Regions from separate parts of the Bradyrhizobium sp. CCBAU 051011 genome, predicted to be linked through region 4. Evidence: predicted binding sites of a transcription regulator. Region 4 holds the regulator's gene; each other region holds the start of a gene.
What was found. The regulator HrcA, encoded in region 4, represses chaperone genes, less so after heat shock. The targets are predictions, from matches to a motif close to GTTAGCACTCNCNNNNNGNGAGTGCTAAC.
Positions count from the first base shown of each region.

Region 1: a site for HrcA is predicted at 2,089-2,117, ahead of groES (co-chaperone GroES). Genes of this name have one in related genera too.
Region 2: a site for HrcA is predicted at 1,676-1,704, ahead of groES (co-chaperone GroES). Genes of this name have one in related genera too.
Region 3: a site for HrcA is predicted at 1,260-1,288, ahead of ACH79_RS25435 (co-chaperone GroES). Genes of this name have one in related genera too.

Region 1 covers NZ_CP022222.1:725,397-729,098, reverse strand. Annotated here, with positions in the region: gene groL (chaperonin GroEL) at 1-1,511, opposite strand, end outside; gene groES (co-chaperone GroES) at 1,683-1,979, opposite strand; gene ACH79_RS03535 (hypothetical protein) at 2,317-2,832, shown strand; gene ACH79_RS03530 (protein phosphatase CheZ) at 3,036-3,702, opposite strand, start outside.
Region 2 covers NZ_CP022222.1:3,855,169-3,858,870, forward strand. Annotated here, with positions in the region: gene groL (chaperonin GroEL) at 1-1,197, opposite strand, end outside; gene groES (co-chaperone GroES) at 1,245-1,559, opposite strand; gene ACH79_RS18210 (trypsin-like peptidase domain-containing protein) at 1,795-2,892, shown strand; tRNA gene ACH79_RS18215 (tRNA-Ile) at 3,402-3,477, opposite strand; gene ACH79_RS18220 (TAXI family TRAP transporter solute-binding subunit) at 3,649-3,702, shown strand, end outside.
Region 3 covers NZ_CP022222.1:5,446,753-5,450,454, forward strand. Annotated here, with positions in the region: gene ACH79_RS25420 (hypothetical protein) at 1-118, shown strand, start outside; partial or broken gene ACH79_RS25425 (IS701 family transposase) at 91-590, opposite strand; gene ACH79_RS25430 (hypothetical protein) at 723-992, shown strand; gene ACH79_RS25435 (co-chaperone GroES) at 1,328-1,645, shown strand; gene groL (chaperonin GroEL) at 1,786-3,426, shown strand.
Region 4 covers NZ_CP022222.1:2,282,019-2,285,720, forward strand. Annotated here, with positions in the region: gene rdgB (RdgB/HAM1 family non-canonical purine NTP pyrophosphatase) at 1-134, opposite strand, end outside; gene rph (ribonuclease PH) at 203-916, opposite strand; gene hrcA (heat-inducible transcriptional repressor HrcA) at 1,132-2,220, shown strand; gene grpE (nucleotide exchange factor GrpE) at 2,342-2,947, shown strand; gene ACH79_RS10845 (VOC family protein) at 2,957-3,340, opposite strand; gene ACH79_RS10850 (AraC family transcriptional regulator) at 3,469-3,702, opposite strand, start outside.

The DNA of each region.
Region 1 (3,702 bases), 1.6 Mb from region 4:
GCAGTGCGCACCACCTTGGCCGGGTCGATGATGCCCTTGTCGACCATGTCGACATATTCCTCGGTCTGGGCGTCGAAGCCAAAGGTCTCCGACTTGTTCTCGAGGATCTTGCCGACCACGATCGAGCCCTCGACGCCGGCGTTCTCCGAGATCTGGCGAACCGGGGCTTCCAGCGCCTTGAGCACGATGTTGATACCGGCCTGGACGTCGGAATTGTCGTTGTTGATGCGGCCGACCGCCTTTTTGGCGCGGAGCAGCGCCACGCCGCCGCCCGGCACGATGCCTTCCTGCACGGCCGCGCGGGTCGCGTTGAGGGCGTCCTCGACGCGGTCCTTCTTCTCCTTGACCTCGACTTCGGTCGCACCGCCGACCTTGATCACCGCGACGCCACCGGCGAGTTTTGCAAGGCGCTCCTGCAGCTTCTCGCGGTCGTAGTCCGAGGTGGTTTCCTCGATCTGCGCCTTGATCTGCGTAACGCGGGATTCGATGTCCTTCTTCTTGCCCGCGCCCTTGACGATCGTGGTGTTCTCCTTGTCGATCACCACCTTGCCGGCGCGTCCCAGCATGTTGATGGTGACGCTTTCGAGCTTCATGCCGAGTTCATCTGATATCAGCTGACCGCCGGTCAGGATCGCGATGTCTTCCAGCATGGCCTTGCGGCGATCGCCAAAACCCGGCGCCTTGACGGCGGCGACCTTCAAGCCGCCGCGCAGGCGGTTGACCACCAGCGTCGCCAGCGCCTCGCCCTCGACGTCCTCGGCGATGATCAGCAACGGGCGGCCGGACTGCACCACGGCTTCCAGCACCGGCAGCATCGACTGCAGGCCGGACAGCTTCTTCTCGTGCAAGAGCACGAAAACGTCTTCCAGCTCGGCCGTCATCTTCTCGGCGTTGGTGATGAAGTAGGGCGACAGGTAGCCGCGGTCGAACTTCATGCCCTCGACGATGTCGACCTCGGTCTCGAGCGACTTGTTTTCCTCGACCGTGATCACGCCTTCATTGCCGACCTTCTGCATCGCCTGCGCGATCATCTTGCCGATGGCGGTGTCGCCGTTGGCCGAGATGGTGCCGACCTGGGCAACTTCCGAGGAAGCCGCGACCGGCTTGGCGCGCTTCTCGATATCCTTGACGACGGCGTGGACGGCGATGTCGATGCCGCGCTTGAGATCCATCGGGTTCATGCCGGCAGCAACCGCCTTGCCGCCTTCGCGCACGATCGCCTGAGCCAGCACGGTGGCGGTGGTGGTGCCGTCGCCCGCGGTGTCGTTGGTCTTGGAGGCGACTTCGCGCAGCATCTGCGCGCCCATGTTCTCGAATTTGTCCTCGAGCTCGATCTCCTTGGCGACGGTGACGCCGTCCTTGGTGATGCGGGGAGCGCCGAAGCTCTTCTCGATCACGACATTGCGGCCCTTGGGACCAAGCGTCACCTTCACCGCGTTGGCGAGAACGTCGACGCCGCGCAGCATACGGTCGCGGGCGTCGCCGGAAAATTTAACGTCTTTGGCAGCCATTGTTTGGACTCCTGAATGATTGGATACGGTCGTGCGCCGCGCTAATGCGTCATTGCCGGGCTTGACCCGGCAATCCACCACCTTCGCGAGACTCTTCCGAAGGGATGGATGCCCGGGTCATCCAGCGCGAAGACGCGCTTCCCGCTTTCGCCCGGGCATGACAAGGATTGCTTACGTCAGCACGCCCATGATGTCGGACTCCTTCATGATCAGGAGTTCCTCGTTGTCGATCTTGACCTCGGTGCCGGACCATTTGCCGAACAGCACGCGATCGCCGGCCTTGAGGTCGATCGGGATCAGCTTACCTGCCTCGTCACGGCCGCCCGGGCCGACGGCGACGACTTCGCCCTGCGACGGCTTTTCCTTGGCGCTGTCGGGAATGATGATGCCGCCCTTGGTCTTCTCCTCGGCATCGATGCGCTTGACCACAACGCGGTCGTGCAGCGGACGGAATTTGGATTTGGCCATGACGTCTCCTCTTGAAGTTCCTCTGGGGAGGCTCGGTTTCAGGTCTGCGCCATTGAAAATGGCTGATATGCCGGGTATTCGAAGCCGCCCCGGGCGGGACAGCACGCCCCTTAGCAATCTTTGAGTTTGAGTGCTAAACGTGGGGCCGGGAAATATGGCTTGGCGCTGTTCCTGTCAAGCAAACAAGGGGGTTAAGGCCTTCTTGAGGCCAGTATAGGATGCTCCACGGAAACCAAATCGGTGCAGCGGCGTAAACTCAACCGACGTCATTGCTCCGGCAGGCTTTTTACGGTTGGCTGCTTGACGGGAGCGGCCAAAAATTGCTCGGGGGAATGCGATGATCAGCTCACGTAATGCGCATACGGTTGCCAATCTGGCGATCGCGTCGGCGCTGACGGTCTTGCTGGCGGCGTGCAGCAGCATGAGCCTGCCGTCGCTGTCGTCCGGCCCGGCACCCGATGCCGAACCCGCCGTTGCGCCGGAAATGCCGGCCACCATCCGGTCCGACGAGATCGTCGGTCGCTGGGGCCTTGCCTCGTTCCAGAATCCCAATGACCGCGCCCGCACCGAAGCTGCCGCGCGCGGGCAGTGCAAGCAGCCTTATGTGATCGGCGCCGGCACCTCCGGCGGCGTCGTCATGCATCTGGCCGACCAGGCCACGCCGCAGGAACTGCGCCTCAAGGGTAGCCCGAGCGGCAAGAACTATATCGGACCGGCCGGTCCCGCCGGCGGCGAACAGGACCGCGAGATCGTCTCGTTCGACGGTCGCGTGCTGGTGACCCGCTTCATCGAAAAGGACGCCGCGGTCCGTTACGGCAACATGGTCTATGTCCGCTGCGCCCCCCGGGCGTGAGTAGACGCCGTCATTCCGGGGCGATGCGAAGCATCGAACTATGGTGCGCAATTGCGCACCTGAGAATCTCGAGATTCCCCGATGCGCAATTGCGCATCTGAGGTCTGGTGCTAACGCACCATCCCGGAATGACGGTGCGAGAGACAACAAAAAAACGCCGGCATCGCTGCCAGCGTTTTGTTTGGTCCGCGTTAACCGTCCGATCAATCGAACAGCGCGTCGATGTCGTCCTGCGAGGCGTGGCCGGCGTCGCCGTCGAGCTTCGGGCCGTTGAGCAGCTTGGCATCGCCTTCGCGGGTGTCGACGATCGGCTGGGCGTGCGCCTTGATGGCGTCGACGCCGCCCCAGATGTCCATCATCGTGTAGATGTGCTGCTCGATGAACTTCATCGTGGTCATCACCTTGCTGATGCGCTGGCCGGTGAGGTCCTGGAAGTTGCAGGCTTCGAAGATCGAGACGACGCGTTCCTGAATTTCTTCGCTGAGCAACTTCTGCTGGTCGGGCGAGATGTTCTTCGACAGCGCGGTCGCCGCCTGGTCGATCGCCTCGGTGGCTTCCAGAATCTGCTGGGTGGCCTGTTCGGTGCCGCCGACGACGGCGCCGAGTTCGCCGTTGACCTTGGCCATTTCCTGGCCGTCAAAGCTCTTGCCGTGCAGGGTGGCGATTTCGCGCTTGGTGCGGTTGATAGCGTCGTGAATGAGGTCGAGCTCGACCTTCAGCTTCTCGCACTGCTCAATCTGCGCGCGATAGGTTTCCAGGAGCGCGTGGGACTCGGCAATCTCGCGCGCGACATCCGCAACCTCGGTACCGGCGGCGCGGACGTGGCCGAAGCTGGCCATCTGCGAGCGGATCGCGCGCAACTCGGCCATG
Region 2 (3,702 bases), 1.6 Mb from region 4:
CGCATCATCCACCCGGTCCTTGCGCTCCTTGACCTCGACCTCGGTCGCGCCGCCGACACGGATCACGGCCACACCGCCGGCCAGTTTCGCAAGCCGCTCCTGCAGCTTTTCGCGATCGTAGTCGGAGGTGGTCTCCTCGATCTGCGCTTTGATCTGGGCAACGCGGGCCTCAATGTCCTTCTTGGCGCCGGCACCATTCACGATGGTCGTGTTCTCCTTGTCGATCACGACCTTCTTGGCGCGGCCGAGCGTCTTGAGCGTGACGTTCTCCAGCTTGATGCCAAGGTCTTCCGAGATCGCCGTGCCACCGGTGAGGATCGCGATATCCTCCAGCATGGCCTTGCGGCGATCGCCAAAGCCCGGAGCCTTTACCGCCGCGACCTTCAGCCCGCCGCGCAACCGGTTGACCACCAGGGTTGCCAGCGCCTCGCCCTCGACATCCTCGGCGACCACGAGCAGCGGCTTGCCGGACTGCACGACGGCTTCGAGCAGCGGTAGCATCGGCTGCAGGCTGGATAGCTTCTTCTCGTGGATCAGGATGTACGTGTCTTCGAGCTCGACCCGCATCTTCTCGGCGTTGGTGACGAAGTAGGGGGATACATAGCCCCTGTCGAATTGCATGCCTTCCACCACCTCGAGCTCGGTATCGAGGCTCTTGGCTTCCTCTACCGTAATAACGCCTTCGTTGCCGACCTTCTGCATGGCATCGGCCAGGAAGCGGCCGATCTCGGTATCGCCGTTGGCCGAGATAGTGGCGATCTGAGCGATCTCCTCGTTGGAAGTGACCTTCTTCACATGCGCCTTCAGGTCCTTCACGATAGCCTCGACGGCGAGATCGATGCCGCGTTTCAGGTCCATCGGGTTCATGCCGGCGGCGACCGATTTCGCGCCTTCCTTCACGATGGCCTGGGCCAGCACGGTCGCGGTTGTCGTGCCGTCGCCAGCGAGGTCACTGGTCTTGGAGGCGACTTCGCGCACCATTTGCGCGCCCATGTTCTCGAACTTGTCCTCCAGCTCGATTTCCTTGGCGACAGTGACACCGTCTTTGGTGATGCGCGGCGCGCCGAAGGATTTTTCGAGCACGACGTTGCGTCCCTTGGGGCCAAGCGTGACCTTCACTGCATTGGCCAGCGTATCCACTCCCCGCAGCATCCGTTCACGGGCTTCGGTGGAGAATTTTACTTCCTTGGCAGCCATGTCTCTGCTCCTTTCTCGTTCGATGACTGCAGCTTCGGAAAGCGTACTCAGGCGGCCTTCCTGGCCGAGCCGGCCTTGTCGACCACGCCCAGAAGGTCGCTCTCCTTCATGATCAGGTAGTCCTGGCCGTCGATCTTCACCTCGGTGCCGGACCACTTGCCAAACAGCACGCGGTCTCCCAGCTTGACGTCGATTGGGATCAACTGGCCTTGCTCATTCCTCGCGCCCGGCCCCGCGGCGACGATCTCGCCCTCCTGCGGTTTTTCCTTCGCGGTATCGGGAATGATGATGCCGCCGGCGGTCTTCTCCTCGGCGTCGATGCGGCGCACGAGCACGCGGTCGTGCAGTGGACGGAAATGCATGCGCATCCTCCTTGTCAGGTCAGCGATGTCTAAAAAGCCGGGTCCGGAACCGGCCCCCAGGCGCAAAACGACCTAGGAAGAGAAAAAAAGCGCTTCAAGGGGTACGGCAAAAATTTTTTGTCACTCCGGACCTCCGACTGCCAAGGCCCCTTGAACGGCCATTTCCGCTCACCCAGCTTATCGGCGCCGAGGTCACCACTGGGGGCCGCCAGGCACATTTTGTCGGGGAGAAACCATGCAGCTTTTGCGTTTGCTCGGACGACTGACCGTCGTCTCGGGGCTGGTGTGGGCGCTGTGGGGAGCGCCGGCCGTCGCCCAGATTCCAGATCTGACCACAGGTCGCGTGGCGACCCTTGCGCCGCTCGTCAAGGAGGTCACGCCGGCGGTCGTCAACATTTCGGTGCAGGGGCGAGTGAAGGAAGACAACCCGCTCTACCAGGATCCGCTCTTCCGTGAGTTCTTCAACGTCCCCAAGCAACTGGAGAAGGAAGTCAACGCCACTGGCTCGGGCGTGATCGTCGATGCGCAGCGAGGCTATGTACTGACGGCGAACCATGTCGTGGCCAACGCCACGGCGGTGCAGATCAGAACCAAGGACGGCCGCAAGTTTGCCGGCAGAGTGGTCGGCCGCGACGCGCCAACCGATATCGCGCTGCTGCAGATCAGGGAGCCCGCCGAGTTGAAAGCCATTGCGCTCGGCGACAGCGATGCGCTACAGGTCGGCGACTTCGTGATTGCGGTCGGCAATCCCTTTGGCCTCGGCCAAACCGTCACCTCGGGCCTGGTCAGTGCGCTCGGGCGCACCGGGCTCGGCAAGCACGGCTATGAGGATTTCATCCAGACCGATGCGGCGATCAATCCCGGCAATTCCGGCGGCGGGCTGATCAACCTCCGAGGCGAACTGGTCGGCATCAACACCGCGATCATCTCGCCCGGTGGCGGCAATGTCGGCATCGGCTTTGCAGTGCCGATCAACATGGCGCGCAAGGTGATGGAACAGCTTGCGCAAACCGGCCGGGTCGAGCGCGGGCGTATCGGCATTGCACTGGAGGATCTGGAAGCGCCGGCCGCCGGTTCGGTGCAGGGCGCCCGCATCAAGGAAGTCAGCCCCGGCTCACCGGCCGAGCGCGCAGGGCTGCGCCGCGGCGACATCATACTCAAGGCCAACGACATCCCAATTCGCAGCGCAACGCAGATGCGCAACCTAATCGGACTGACTCAGGTCGGACGGCAGGTGCGGCTGACGATCGAGCGCGGCCGCACCACCGAAAGTGCCACGGTGGAGATTGTTCCGCTCAGCGATCAAAGGCCGCGAGCGCGAGGGCCGGGGTGAACCGTCGTCTGCGATTGGGTCCCTATGCAGAAGTGATTGTCGTGGAGAGACCGTAGCGCGATCGCATGTGGAGCGGCAGTTTAAGGACCGTAGAACTGATGAGATGAGCGACGAAACGATGCGTTTCTGGTGCGGTAGCTCGACAGCCGGCCAAATGATGATCTGATAAGTGATCGTTTCGTGCGATGAGCCCGCCGAATCTGCGACCAGAAAGGAGATGCCATCGTCAAATCGAATGTGCAGCGGTAGGTTGATGGCCGCTGAAGCAGAGCGATGAGCGACGATCGAACAGTGCCCCTGATTTGCCCGACGTGTCAAAATGCTTTCGAGCGATCGCTCAAAGTCACCGGCTACTTTGCATGGGGTTGTTTTCGATATTTTTGTTGGGGGCGGTGGCTGTCCGGCCCGCCTTCGCCCAAGTGGGCTTCGGCGCGGAAGCCTTCACTCGCTTCGCTCGGAGAGGTCAAGGGCTGGCCTGCCTAGCCGTAGCTCGCGAAGCGAGCGAAGGCTGGTGGGCCCGGCAGGACTCGAACCTGCAACCAGACCGTTATGAGCGGCCGGCTCTAACCATTGAGCTACAGGCCCCGCCGCGGAGCGGCCGCGGGAAGGGCGGCCGGCAACGGTGCTGGCATCGTTTACAGGCATGACAGCGATACGGCAATGCCGGGTTGGGAGCCAAGAACAGGCTTTCATCGGGCCCCGCGCTTGCCTACAACCTCCATTGCATCATTCGTCACCGAACGCTTGAGGCTAGAAATGAAACTCGCTGGGATCGTCTGGGCCGGCCTGCTCCTGTTCGCCGGCGCCGCC
Region 3 (3,702 bases), 3.2 Mb from region 4:
TCTGCCTACTGACGTCCAACGCAGGCTCTTCGAGCACGCGGCCTCGGGAAAATCGCACGACGCCACCGCGTTGACCCGTTTCCTGCACGATCATAAAGGCGCCTCGCGTGTGCGCTGAAACGACCTTGGCAGATTTGTCCTCGCCGTTGCTTTTCGCTGACCTGTGTTCTGCAGTATGGGTATCGCGGATCTGATGGCTGAAGAATGAGAGCGACGATGGCGGGACGTACGGCCGGCAGGCTGGGCTGAGGTGGTGGCCCGTCGATTCATTTTTGCGCCCCGTTTTGGCAATGCGGCAGTGCGGCAAGAAGGAGTAAGCAATCATCGTCATAAGAGCGTGACGATAAAGACCGTGTCACGATCATCCCTCGAAGTGATCGAGACCTAATTCCTCTTTAAACTGTTGATGCGCTTGCTCGCAGATCAATCGCGCCTTGACCGTTGCTGCCAACCGCCGCAGGCCTATCTCGGCTGGTAGATTTGCGAGATAGCATTTCTGCTTCCCAATGCTCGCCGATCGCCAACGCATTTTTCCACTTAGCATCAGCAAGCATCTCGTCGGCCGGCATCACCAACAAATCCGGGACGTGTATTGCCTTGTATTTGGTGACTTCGCAGCCATCTCATGATAAAGAGATAGCTAATCTCGGCACAAAGATCACGGTAAACGGATTGCTTCACTATAGTGCCGATGCGAAGCTGTTTCTGACGGATAGCCGATCATGACCATGCGCTCCCGACGCGAAACGGTCACCTTCAAGCATCCCTTCCGAATCAAGGGCATCGACCGCCTCCTGCCTCCGGGTGCCTACGAGGTCATCACCGATGAGGAGATGATCGAAGGATTATCGTTCGCGTCGTTTCGCCGAGTTGCCACTGTGATCACGGTGCCGGCGGCGCCGCCGCGCACTTCAACGATGGAGATGATTTCCATCAGCCCGGTCGATCTGGCTGACGCGCAGCGCATTGATGCCGACGCGCCTCACGAGTGACGAGCCACTCGATCTCGACAAGCACCGCTGAATGGCTGCACAAGAAGCGACCGACGTCCGGCGTATTCTGGCGCACGTCGAGAACAACGCAAAAGCTGCGTGATGGGTGGCTTTCTTAATGGCCCTGCGTCCAACGACTTAGCGCCACACAGCTGGTCTTGACCGGATCCTTAGCCGCCGCTGCCTTGGCAGGTATTTCGTGACGTTCTGAGCAGAATATCATTTTTGGACGGTCTTGTTCGTCCTCCTGCGGCCGCTTATGTGCTGATTAGCACTCGTTGGCCGCGACTGCTATTTCGTCCAAAGCAACAACAACCAGAAAATAGGAGGACAGCATGAAATTCCGTCCGCTTCACGACCGCGTTGTGGTCAAGCGTATCGAAGCCGAAGAGAAGACCACTGGCGGAATCATCATTCCGGACAGCGCCAAGGAAAAACCCTCGCAGGGCGAAATCACGGCGGTCGGCCCGGGTGGCCGTGACGAAGCCGGCAAGCTGATTCCGATAGACCTCAAGGTCGGCGATCGCGTGCTGTTCGGCAAGTGGTCCGGTACTGAGGTCAAGCTCGATGGTCAGGAACTGCTGATCATGAAGGAAGGCGACATTATGGGCGTTCTCACCGATCTGCCCTCCGCCAAGAAGAAGGTCGCGTAAGCGCCAGTCAGTTTTCTTTGTCCTGAGCAGTCGGCGCAGCCGGCGTCTTGAAGGATGAAGCCTGTAAGTGCAACTCGTCATTAAGAGCTCGCGCAGTCGCGCGGTCCTTGGGATCTGACCAGTCGAAAACGGAGATCACTATGTCGGCCAAAGAAGTCAAATTCGGCGTCGACGCCCGCGACAGGATGTTGCGCGGCGTCGACATTCTCGCCAACGCCGTGAAGGTCACGCTCGGCCCCAAGGGCCGCAACGTCGTGCTCGACAAGTCGTTCGGTGCCCCCCGCATCACCAAGGACGGCGTCACCGTCGCCAAGGAGATCGAGCTTGAGGACAAGTTCGAGAACATGGGCGCCCAGATGGTGCGAGAAGTTGCCTCCAAGTCGGCGGATGCGGCCGGCGACGGCACCACCACCGCGACCGTGCTCGCGGCTGCGATTGTCCGTGAAGGCGCCAAGGCGGTTGCCGCCGGCATGAACCCGATGGACCTGAAGCGCGGTGTCGACCTCGCGGTGGAAGCCGTGGTCGCCGACCTCGTGAAGAACTCCAAGAAGGTCACCTCGAACGAGGAAATCGCCCAGGTCGGCACCATCTCGGCTAACGGCGACGCGGAAATCGGTAAGTTCCTCTCCGACGCCATGAAGAAGGTCGGCAACGAGGGCGTTATCACGGTTGAAGAAGCGAAGTCGCTCGAGACTGAACTCGAGGTCGTCGAAGGCATGCAGTTCGACCGCGGCTACATCTCGCCCTACTTTGTTACCAACGCAGACAAGATGCGCGTTGAGATGGACGATGCCTACGTCCTGATCAACGAGAAGAAGCTGTCTCAGTTGAATGAATTGCTTCCGCTGCTCGAAGCCGTGGTGCAGAGCGGCAAGCCGCTTGTGATTATCGCGGAAGACGTCGAAGGCGAAGCGCTCGCTACTCTCGTCGTCAACCGCCTGCGCGGCGGTCTGAAGGTCGCTGCCGTCAAGGCGCCGGGCTTCGGCGATCGCCGCAAGGCCATGCTGCAGGACATCGCGATCCTGACCGGTGGTCAGGCGATCTCGGAAGATCTCGGCATCAAGCTTGCGAACGTTACGCTCGCCATGCTCGGTCGCGCCAAGAAGGTGATGATCGACAAGGAGAACACCACCATCGTCAGCGGCGCCGGCAAGAAGGCCGACATCGAGGCGCGCGTCAACCAGATCAAGGCGCAGATCGAGGAGACCACCTCGGACTACGACCGTGAGAAGCTGCAGGAGCGTCTGGCCAAGCTCGCAGGCGGCGTCGCGGTGATCCGCGTCGGTGGCGCGACCGAGGTCGAGGTGAAGGAGCGCAAGGATCGCGTGGATGACGCGATGCATGCGACCCGCGCGGCCGTCGAGGAAGGCATCGTGCCGGGCGGCGGCGTCGCCCTGCTGCGTGCCTCCCTGCATCTCAAGGGCCTGCGCACCAAGAACGATGACCAGAAGACCGGCGTCGAGATCGTGCGCAAGGCGCTATCCTATCCGGCGCGCCAGATCGCGATCAATGCTGGCGAGGACGGCTCCGTCATCGTCGGCAAGATCCTGGAGAAGGATCAGTATGCGTACGGCTTCGACTCCCAGTCCGGCGAGTACGGCAACCTGGTCACCAAGGGCATCATCGACCCGACCAAGGTCGTTCGCGTGGCGATTCAGAATGCGGCTTCTGTTGCGGCGCTGCTGATCACTACCGAAGCCATGGTGGCCGAATTGCCAAAGAAGAACGCCGGCGGTGGCGGCATGCCTCAAGGTGGCGGTATGGGTGGCATGGATTTTTAGTCCAACTCGTTCAGAGCTCAACAATAGCGAAGGCCCGGCAGAAATGCCGGGCTTTCTTGCAGGAATCAGCTCAAGCGGGCGCTTCTGCTTTCAAGTTAGCGTCAACGCAGAGACGCCTGGTCAACGTCTCGCTTACTCGTCGCGCAGCGCTTCGATGGGATCGAGCGGCTCTCGCGCGGAGTAGTAGCCGAAGAAATGCCAACGGCTGCCGAGAACAGGAACCCGCCGGCGATCGCGGCCAGTGATACCGGCGCCGGTCAGCCTGTGAGGGCGGAG
Region 4 (3,702 bases):
TCGCCCAGGCCAAGCTCGCCCGCGGCAACCGCCTCGACGCCGTGCGGCGCCAGCAATTCCCGCATCTCGGCGAGCTTGCCGGGATTGTGGGTCGCGATCACGAGCCGGCCGGTGATTCGACGGTGCTGAGCCATGGATATTTGTATTCCGTCATGGCCGGGCTTGTCCCGGCCATCCACGTGTTATGACGACCTCTTGTGAATTACGCGACAGCCAGCTTCTGCAGGTCCACCAGACGGGCGACACCGTTGCGCGCCAGTTCCATCAGCGCCAGGAACTCGTCCTGCGAGAACGGCGTCTTTTCGGCGGTGCCCTGCACCTCGATGATGCGGCCATCGCCCGTCATGACGAAATTGGCGTCGGTCTCGGCCTCGGAATCCTCGGCATAGTCGAGGTCGAGCACCGGCGTGCCCTGATAGATGCCGCAGGAGATCGCGGCGACGTTGTCGCGCAAAACGTTCGCTTTCAGCATGTTGCGGCTCTTCATCCAGCCGATGCAGTCGGCCAACGCCACCCAGGCGCCGGTGATCGAGGCGGTGCGGGTGCCGCCATCGGCCTGGATCACGTCGCAGTCCACCGTGATCTGGCGCTCGCCAAGCGCTTCGAGGTCGACGGCTGCGCGCAGCGAGCGCCCGATCAGCCGCTGGATTTCCACGGTGCGGCCGCCCTGCTTGCCGGCGGCGGCCTCGCGGCGGGTGCGCTCAAGGGTAGCGCGCGGCAGCATGCCGTATTCGGCCGTGACCCAGCCGCGGCCCTGACCCTTCAGCCAGGGCGGCAGCCGCTCTTCCAGCGTGGCCGTGACCAGCACATGGGTGTCGCCGAACTTCACCATGCAGGAACCTTCGGCGTATTTGACCACGCCGCGTTCCAGCGACACGGGGCGCAACTGATCGGGCGCACGGCGGCTTGGCCGCATGGGAAATCCTTTCGAAAACGAGGCGAAAATTCGTTCGCGGTGCTTGTAGGAGGGGGAACGGGCAGCGGCAAGGGCTTTTGCCTGCAATTTCATGATGTTTTGACGCGCTTTCTTCACGAGAATTGCGGCCATTCTGCCGGAAAACGCCATGAACAGAGCGCGCTTGTCATCGGCGCCCCGGATGGACAAATTAGGGGTGCTGGGAGGAAGAGTTAGTGGCCCACCACGATCCGATTGGACTGATCGCGCCGCATGCCGGGCTGGCTCAGCTCAACGAGCGGTCGCGCGACATTTTTCGGCAAATCGTCGAGAGTTATCTCGCCACCGGCGAGCCGGTCGGCTCGCGCAACATTTCGCGCCTGATCGCGGTGCCGTTGTCACCGGCTTCGGTCCGCAACGTGATGTCGGACCTCGAGCACCTCGGGCTGATCTATGCGCCACATACCTCGGCCGGGCGGCTGCCGACCGAACTCGGCCTGAGGTTCTTCGTCGACGCCCTGATGCAGATCGGGGACCTTACCGAACCGGAACGGGAATCGATCCAGAGCCAGCTTGCATCCGTCGGCCGCGCGCAATCGGTCGAGGCCGCGCTCGGCGAAGCGCTGACGCGGCTGTCCGGCCTGACGCGGGCGGCCGCCGTGGTGCTCACTGCCAAATCCAATTCGCGGCTGAAGCACATCGAATTCGTGCGGCTGGAGCCGGAGCGCGCGCTGGTGGTGCTGGTCGGCGAAGACGGCCAGGTCGAAAACCGCGTGCTGGCGCTGCCGCCCGGCGTTCCCTCGTCGGCGTTGACCGAGGCGAGCAACTTCCTCAACGCGCGGATTCGCGGCCGTACGCTGGCCGAAGCGCGGCTTGAGCTGGAAAACGCGATGGCGCAGAGCCGCGTCGAGCTCGATCAACTAACGCAGAAGGTGATCGAGGCGGGCATTGCGAGCTGGTCCGGCGGCGAACACGAGGAGCGCCAATTGATCGTGCGCGGGCACGCCAATCTCCTGGAAGATCTGCACGCACTGGAGGATCTCGAACGCGTCAAATCGCTGTTCGACGATCTCGAGACCAAGCGCGGCGTTATCGATCTGTTGGGCCGCGCCGAGCGCGCCGAGGGCGTGCGGATTTTCATCGGATCGGAGAACAAGTTGTTTTCGCTATCCGGTTCCTCCACCATCATCGCGCCCTATGGCGACGCGTCGGGCCGCATCGTCGGCGTTCTCGGCGTGATCGGGCCGACCCGGCTCAATTATGCACGGGTGATTCCGACGGTGGATTATGCCGCCCGGATCGTCAGCCGGATGCTGGGTGGCTGATCCCGGGGGCGAATTGGCCTTATATCCGGCGCGGTTGTGCTTGATTTTCCGCCTCTAAAGCACGATATCCCCCGCAGCAAATCCCCATTGAGCCAGACGCGTTTTTTGAGAAGGCAGCCTTATGACCGATCCCAAGCGGCCGAATGACAACACGGCAAACCCGGCAGAGACGGGCGAGCCCGTGGTCTCAAAGCCCTACATCATGCCCGACGATCCCGAGGAAGGATCGGTGGAGCTGCTGGTCAAGGAAGCGACCGAAGCGCGCGACAAGATGCTGCGCACGCTGGCCGAGATGGAAAACCTGCGCAAGCGCACCGCCAAGGAGGTCGCCGACGCGCGCGCCTATGGCATCACCGGCTTCGCCCGCGACATTCTCGAGATCGCCGACAATCTGCAGCGCGCGCTCGATGCGATCCCGGCCGACGTGAAAGAGACCGCCGATCCCGGCATCAAGGCCTTCATCGAAGGCGTCGAGCTGACCGAGCGCTCGCTGCTCAACACGCTGGAGAAGAACGGCGTCAAGAAGTTCGATCCGTCCGGCGAGAAGTTCGATCCGAATTTCCAGCAGGCGATGTACGAAGTGCCCGATCCGTCGGTGCCGCAGGGCACGGTGGTTCAGGTCGTCCAGGCCGGCTTCATGATCGGCGAACGCGTGCTGCGCCCGGCGCTGGTCGGCGTCTCCAAGGGCGGCGCCAAGGCCGCGCCGGCGGCGGACGTGGCGAGCTAAGCCGAAAACCTACAGCGGCTTCTCGTCCGCTTTCGGACGATACGTCCCAAAACTCCAGAGATTGCCTTCCGGATCCCGGCAGGCGAAGTCGCGGCTGCCGTAGTCGGTGTCCCGCAGCTCCATTTCGATCCGCCCGCCGGCCGCCTTCACCTTGGCGTGCAGCGTGTCGGGATCGTCGACGGCGACGTAAATCGCATCCGTGCGGCGACCACCGATATCGCCGACAAGCTTGCCATATTCATCGTCCCTGCTCTGGCCGAACATCAGGATCGAGGGCCCATAGGCAAGTTCGGCATGATGGATCATGCCGCCGTTGCGGTAGACGACGCGTTCGGTGAAACCAACCACGTCCTTCAGCCACCCGATCATGGCCTCGGCATCCCGGCAGCGCATCGTTGGATAGAGGCGGGGCGCTTCGCTTTGGCCTGGACTGGTCACGGGCAACTCCTTGCTGGCTGCTCTACTGCGCCAACTATGCCCTAGTGCTCCAGTTCCGGCTTGAAGATTTGTTACCCGACGGGCTACGCAGCTAGCGCCTCGAGCGGCCGCGTCAGGCGGCTGTCGATCAGCGTCAGCCGCCGGGCCCAGGCCGTCGGCGTCTCGCCGGCAAGATCGACAAATTCGCGGGCCAGATGCGCCTGGTCGGAATAACCGCTTTCGGCCGCAATGGAGGCCCAGCCGCTTGCGGTTTCCGTCCGCGCAAGCCGGCACGCTTCATGAAAGCGCATCATGCGGGCGACCGGCTTCGGCGACAA